DNA from 2 places in the Jeotgalibacillus sp. 10bf12 genome. Region 1 is predicted to be linked to the other one. Evidence: riboswitches for the same ligand, from Rfam matches in the RefSeq annotation. Region 1 holds a riboswitch; the other holds the start of a gene.
The links. Region 1 has a riboswitch for thiamine pyrophosphate ahead of thiT (energy-coupled thiamine transporter ThiT). Riboswitches for the same ligand answer to the same signal wherever they lie in the genome.

Region 1 (3,425 bases):
AACGATCTGCGCTTTTTCAGCAGTGCGTGAATCGTTAACAATTCAAAGTAAATATAACTTTTATCAGGCAGTTCATCTTCATCTGTTTCACCTTTCAGCTCATGACGGAGAAGCGCCAGCGCATCGGCATCCATCGGCTCCTGTTCACCGGTTCTGATAATCCGGTTATTCAGCTGTGAGACAAGTGTGCGGACTGCCTGCTTTTCTTCAATCGACCATTCAGGCGCATCGTCTGAAGGCAGTGAGATCAGGTTGGCTAAATGGAAGGATAGCTGCCTTAAAAGGTAAATCTTTTTTTGCAGCGTCTGGATTTCATTCATTTCCTCTCGTTTATATGAATGATAATGCCATTCCTGAAGCTGAAATCTGCAGAACATATCTGCCCGGTCAAGCTGCGTACGCAGCTGATTGGATGCGGATTCAAGATTCATTGGTGAGTTTCTCTGATCGAGCAGCTCATTCATTCTTTCAGCAAGCAGCTGTGTAAGCTTAGCCTGTGAATCAGAAATGAGTGAAATAATCTGATCCTTATATTTTGGCGGCATTAGTAAAAAGTTGACGAGTGTGGAAGTTAAAATACCGATTCCTGTTGTACCAAGCCTTTTAACAAATTCAAGCAGGAAGTGATCTTCTGTCCCTGGAATCATCGCGACGGCTGTCAATGTGGCAACCAGCATACCTGCATCAAGCTTCAGTTTGTAACAGATCCAGATTGTCAGCACCGCTGAAATTGTATATGTAATCGCCGTATCGCCAAGTAAGAAGGTGGCGAGCATCGCAATAGAGGCCCCGATGGCAGATGCAGGGAAACGGATCATCCCCTTTTTAATCGAATCGGCAGCTGTCGGTTCAATTGTTACAATCGCAGTAATGACGGCGAAAACAACTGGCAGATTGAACAGCTGACAGATCAGCGCAGTTAAAAACACCGCAACACCCGTCTTTAAAATTCTGCCGCCGATAAATCTTCTTTTTAACCATTGCATATGAGTCGGGAACCTCCTTTTTTAGTAAATTAGACGTGTTATAGTATAGCATACAAAAAGTGGGGGAGATGACATGATTCCGAATATAAGTTACAATACTAATAGATGCAATTTCCACAAGGGGAGCCATATAGGCTGAGAGTGAACAGACTTGTTCAGACCCTTCGAACCTGTAAGTTAATGCTTACGCAGGAATGTGGATGGAAACGGACTTTTCAGGGTCTCTGGGTTTCTATCCCCGGGGCCCTTTTTATATGGAGTAGCCCGTTGAATTCCCCTGTGTGCGAGCTGCATCGATTTCGCAAAAGGAGGAAGACATATGGAGCGTAAGAAGTTATTATTTTTAGTGGAGGTTGCGATCTTTTCAGCAATCGGTATTATCCTTGACCAGTTTTCATTCAGTCTCTGGCCACAAGGTGGGTCTATCAGCTTTGTGATGGTGCCCATTATTCTGATGGCATTTCGCTGGGGGTTAAAAGGCGGTCTGTTAACAGGATTTCTAGTAGGTCTGCTGCAGACAATGTTCGGTGCCTATATTATTGATCCTGTTCAGGGGATACTTGATTATCCGCTGGCATTTACTGTGATTGGATTTGCAGGTCTGTTTGCAGGGGTTGTGAAGCGTTCACTTGAAGAAGGATCGATGAAAAAAGCTGCCGTGTACATCACAGCAGGTGTATTTATCGGTGCACTGTTAAGATTCATCTGTCATTTTCTTGCAGGTGTTATCTTCTTCGGTTCAGGAAGCGAAGGTGTTCCTGCGTGGCTGTTCTCACTTGGCTATAACGGTTCATACATGGGCCCTGCCTTCATCCTGACATCAATTGTCCTTGCGACGCTGCTGATCTCAGTACCAAGAGTCGCGACGAACCGTCAGATGACAAGTGCCTGATATGTTTAAATAAACGGTTCATTTACGCTTCAGGCGGACGCTTTCCGGACGGAGGTTGCCAAGCCTCCTCGCCTTCGGCTGTGGGGTCTCGGCTTCCCTCTACTCGTCCCGGAGTCGCCGCCTTACGCTTCAATGTACCTGAATTTAATATAAAAAAGAAGATGGCTTTTAAAAAACGTCATCTTCTTTTTTATTAATGTATACTGTACTAACTATAAACCAATTGTGTGATAAATTATTATGAAATAAGCCTTACATAGTTTAATCGGAGCGGAAGGGGGCGACTCCAACGCGAGAAGCCGGACCGGTGAGACCCCGGAGGCGCGAAGCGTTGAGGAGGCTCACCGCCCGGCCGCGTGGAAAGCGTCACCCTAAGCGCAGATTAAACGGTTATTCAAGAAATAGCGTCTTTCATGCATTCCACACCATACATATGATATAGTGAACCATTATAAAGCAAGGAGAGAATCGGTATGATCGTAAAAACAAACGAAGAATTAGAAGCGCTGAAAAAAATCGGCGCAATCGTTGCTGAGATCCGCGATGATATGCGTGCAGCAACAAAGCCCGGCGTAACGACTGCTGAGCTTGATCAGATCGGAAAGCAGAAATTTGAACAATACGGTGCTATTTCAGGCCCTAAAGGTGAATATGATTTTCCTGGCTATACGTGCATCAGTGTAAATGATGAAGTCGCGCACGGGATCCCCGGCGACCGCGTAATTCAGGACGGAGACCTTGTGAACATTGATGTTTCAGGCTCTCTGGATGGTTACTTTGCTGATACAGGCATTTCGTTTGTAGTAGGTGAAAATGCAGCGCTTGAAAAGCTGTGCGCAACCGCAGTAGAAGCTTTTACACTGGCGCTGAAAAAAGCAAAAGCCGGCTCTAAAAAGAGTCAGCTTGGAAAGACGGTTTCACGTGTGGCAAGACAAAACGGTTATCAGGTCATTACGAACCTGACAGGACACGGTGTCGGAAAGTCACTTCATGAAGCACCGGATCATATTCTGAACTACCATGATCCATGGGATAACGAGTTATTAGCAGAAGGGACTGTCCTTGCGTTTGAACCGTTTATCTCTTCAGGAGCAGACTTTGTGGAAGAACAGAATGACGGCTGGACGTATAAGACACCGGATGGCAGCTTAGTCGCACAGATTGAGCATACAATTGTCATCACAAAAGGCGAGCCGATTATTTTAACAGAATCTAAAAAAGCATAAGAGAAACTGAAAGCACCTGGAGCTGGACATGAAAAAGGACTTGTGAACGTCACAAGTCCTTTTCTTATGCAACTTCCTTTGCTTTTTTACGCTGCTGCATAAAAATTGCAGCTGCCAGCAGGAAGAATGAAAGGGCTGTCGGAACAGAGATCCATGATGAAATCAATAGCATCACAAGAACACCAGTCCCGCCAGGCGTAGGATTCTGTGTGGCGATCTGATCAACCTGCAGCAGATAATAAGCTGAGATGATGAAAGTAAAGATCAGAAAGACTACGTTCGTGATCCAAAGCCATTTAACATTTTTTCTTAAACCAAAAA
Region 2 (3,425 bases), 140 kb from region 1:
AACGCACAACATCAAGATGTTTTTTTGTCGGCTGCAGATACTGACCAAGTGTCAGGATATCCACGTTGTGTGCACGAAGATCATCCATCGCTTCAATCAGTTCTTCCTTCGTCTCACCCAGACCAACCATGATACTTGATTTTGTCGGGATATTCGGTGCAATTTCCTTTACACGTGCAAGCAGTTCAAGTGAACGATCATACATCGCACGCGCCCGAACTCTTTTCGTTAAGCGGCGAACCGTTTCAATATTGTGATTGAAAATATCCGGTTCAGCGTCCATCAGTGTATGAAGGCTTTCATAATCACCTTTCATATCAGAAGGTAACACTTCAACTGTACAGCTTGGCAGACGGCGGTGAATGGCACGCACTGTTTCAGCAAATACAGCAGCGCCACCGTCATTCAAATCGTCACGCGCAACCGCAGTGACAACAACATGCTTTAAGCCCATCATTTCAGTTGATTCTGCTACACGTTCCGGCTCGCCCCAGTCAAGCTCATTCGGCAGTCCTGTTTTGACTGCACAAAAGCGGCATGCCCGCGTACACGTATCTCCGAGGATCATAAATGTCGCAGTTTTCCGCTCACTCCAACACTCGTGAATATTCGGGCACTTTGCCTCTTCACATACTGTATTCAGCTTCTTCTCACGCATCATCTTCTTTAGCTTCTTATAGGAATCATTCGTATTCAGTTTTACCTTTAACCATTCGGGTTTACGTACATGTTCTTTTGCATTCGTCATACTTTCTGTCTCCCTTCCCGCTTATAGCTCCATTCTTCACTCTTATACTTCTCCTCAAGCTCTGCTACTTCTCTTAACATCTCTTCTGGCGGTGCAAAAGGCTCCAGTTCAATATCAAGCCCCTTGATGAACCCTTCTCTAAATGCATCATTTACTTCTTCAAATGTGACAGGACGATCCAGTACATCATTAATTGAAACAGCCCTGCTGGTAAAGGCGCGCCGTGCACGTTCTTTTACTTTTTCATTTGGATAAATGAAAAGGTCAAACAGTTTTTGTATATCCATAGAAATCGGAATAGATCCATGCTGTAGAATTACACCTTTTTTACGCGTCTGCGCACTGCCGGCTGCCTTCTTGCCATCTACCATCAGTTCATACCAGGACGGCTCTTCAAAGCAGACTGCCGATCCGGCCTGCTTCTGCTTCTCTTCAGGAATCGAAAACTCAGCCGGAATTCCGAGTGCACGATAGCCCTCAAGAATACCCTTAGACAATACGAGATAGGCCTCTTTTATCGACTTCGGCATAGCCGGATGATCTTCAGAGACAAGTACACTGTAAGTCAGCTCGTCATCATGAAGTACAGCTCTGCCACCTGTCTGCCTGCGCACAAGCTCAACACCATATTTTTCTGCGTTTTCAAGATCTATACTGCCACCGACCTTTTGAAAAAAGCCAACTGATAGTCCAGCAGGCTTCCAGCCATAAAACCTCAGCACCGGCGGGATCTTTTCTTCACTGTGCCAATTCATCAGCACTTCATCCATCGCCATATTAAAAGCCGGCGTACCATAACCGGAGTCAAGAAAATACCACGTTTCTTTCATCGTCTGCCTCCTCTCAACATTTACATAAAAAAACACCAATTCCTATTAAAGGAAGTGGCTTATACACGTAGCTATGTAAGCATACTTCCCTCCGCTGGCATCATCCAGATCAGGTACAAAGGGTTCAGCAAAAGACTGTCTCAGCCACTCGGCTCCCCCAGTAAATAAATTAATTAAATTGTCTGTTAAAGAGTATCACAATCATTTCCATAACGCAAAAAGAAATTTGTGTTACAGTAACTGTTTCAAACTGATACAGAAGATCCGAACCTTTCATGTAATCGCGTTCATTACTGTTTTTAAAGCAATAAATAAAATTTCATCTGTTATATAATTTTCTGTACTAAAACAATAACAGATTGTGAATTGCATCAAAAGATGTGGGGATCGGGACAAAAGACTACTTCAATAATTAATGATGAAATAGATCATACATAAATAATGATAGATAAAAATTTGAGACGAATGGAGCAGAAGGCGGGGCGCGGATAGGGGCAGGTGAGACCCTGGAATGACACAAAATGGGCTCACCGCCCGGCCGCGGAAAGCTTCCGCCTGGCGCGCAGTGAGCCGGTTACATTTTATAATCCTTCCACCGGATCATCCGCAAGTCTGATCCCGCTGAACTGCCATCTCATGTGCGGATAAAAGAAATTACGGTAAGTCAGCCTGATATGAGAAAGCGGCGTAACACATGATCCGCCTTTTAAGACAATCTGATTCGACATGAACTTGGCATTATACTCACCAAGTGCGCCATCAAGCGGCTTACTGCGCGGATATGGGGTATAGGGACTCTGCGTCCATTCCCACACATCACCAAATGCCTTTTCAAAGCGTGCACCGCTGTAAGTGTCATCCGGCTGATAGCGGTCGTCATCCATAAAGTTACCCTTTACTTCTTCACGCTTCATCGCGTGCTCCCACTCCTGCTCAGTCGGCAGACGCTTCCCTGCCCAGCGCGCATAGGCATCCGCTTCATAATAGCTGACGTGCGTGACAGGCGCATCCAACTCCACAGTCTGCATTCCGCTCAGTGTAAAGTACGACCAATTCCCATCTTTTTTACGCCAGTATAGCGGTGCATGCCACTTCTCCTGTTTCACCAGCTGCCAGCCATCTGACAGCCAAAACTCAGCTTTCTCATAACCTCCATCTTCAATAAACGCAAGGTATTCACCATTTGTCACCGGACGATTCGCAATCTGACAGCCGTTCAAATATGCATCATGACAGGGTGTTTCATTATCAAAAGCAAACGCTTCAGCATCTGTACCGATTCTTGTCATTCCTTTGTCAAAAGAAGTGAATGTCATCTCAGGTGCATGACCGCCTTTAGCTGGTTTTTGCTCAAAAAGCGAGGGATAAAGCGGATTAAATGATAAGTTATATTTAATATCCATCAGAATCAGCTCCTGGTGCTGCTGTTCATGCTGAAGCCCCATTTCAATCAGCTCATATAAATGGTCTGTCATTTCTGTCGTGTCAAATAGCTGGTTGACCTGTTCATTGACATGCTCCCGGTAACCGAGTGTTTCTTTCACCGTCGGACGCGAGATTAGTCCACGCTTCGACTGCGGGTGGAATTCTCCTACTGTTTCATAATAGGAATTAAACAGATAGAAGAACTGTTCATTAAAAGGTTCATAGCCATCCACAAATTCTGTCAGAATGAACTTTTCAAAAAACCAGGTCGTGTGAGCCAGATGCCACTTGGTCGGGCTGACAAATGAATCTGCCTGCAGAATAAAATCCTCAATCTCCATCTCTGCGACCAGCTTTTCGCTATACGCACGAATGTCCTGAAACATCTGCTGAATATCTTTTGATTTTGTTACGCTCATGCT

Region 2: it holds a riboswitch for thiamine pyrophosphate, as region 1 does, so the genes downstream of both, DH10bf12_RS08860 (lipoate--protein ligase family protein) here and thiT (energy-coupled thiamine transporter ThiT) in region 1, are expected to answer to the same signal.

Annotation. Positions count from the first base shown of each region.
Region 1 is NZ_CP200276.1:1,824,223-1,827,647, forward strand. Features, by position in the region: gene DH10bf12_RS09495 (FUSC family protein) at 1-986, opposite strand, end outside; TPP riboswitch at 1,096-1,198, shown strand; gene thiT (energy-coupled thiamine transporter ThiT) at 1,306-1,878, shown strand; gene map (type I methionyl aminopeptidase) at 2,352-3,104, shown strand; gene DH10bf12_RS09510 (hypothetical protein) at 3,169-3,425, opposite strand, start outside.
Region 2 is NZ_CP200276.1:1,684,448-1,687,872, reverse strand. Features, by position in the region: gene lipA (lipoyl synthase) at 1-748, opposite strand, end outside; gene DH10bf12_RS08860 (lipoate--protein ligase family protein) at 745-1,578, opposite strand; TPP riboswitch at 1,648-1,747, opposite strand; gene egtB (ergothioneine biosynthesis protein EgtB) at 2,160-3,422, opposite strand.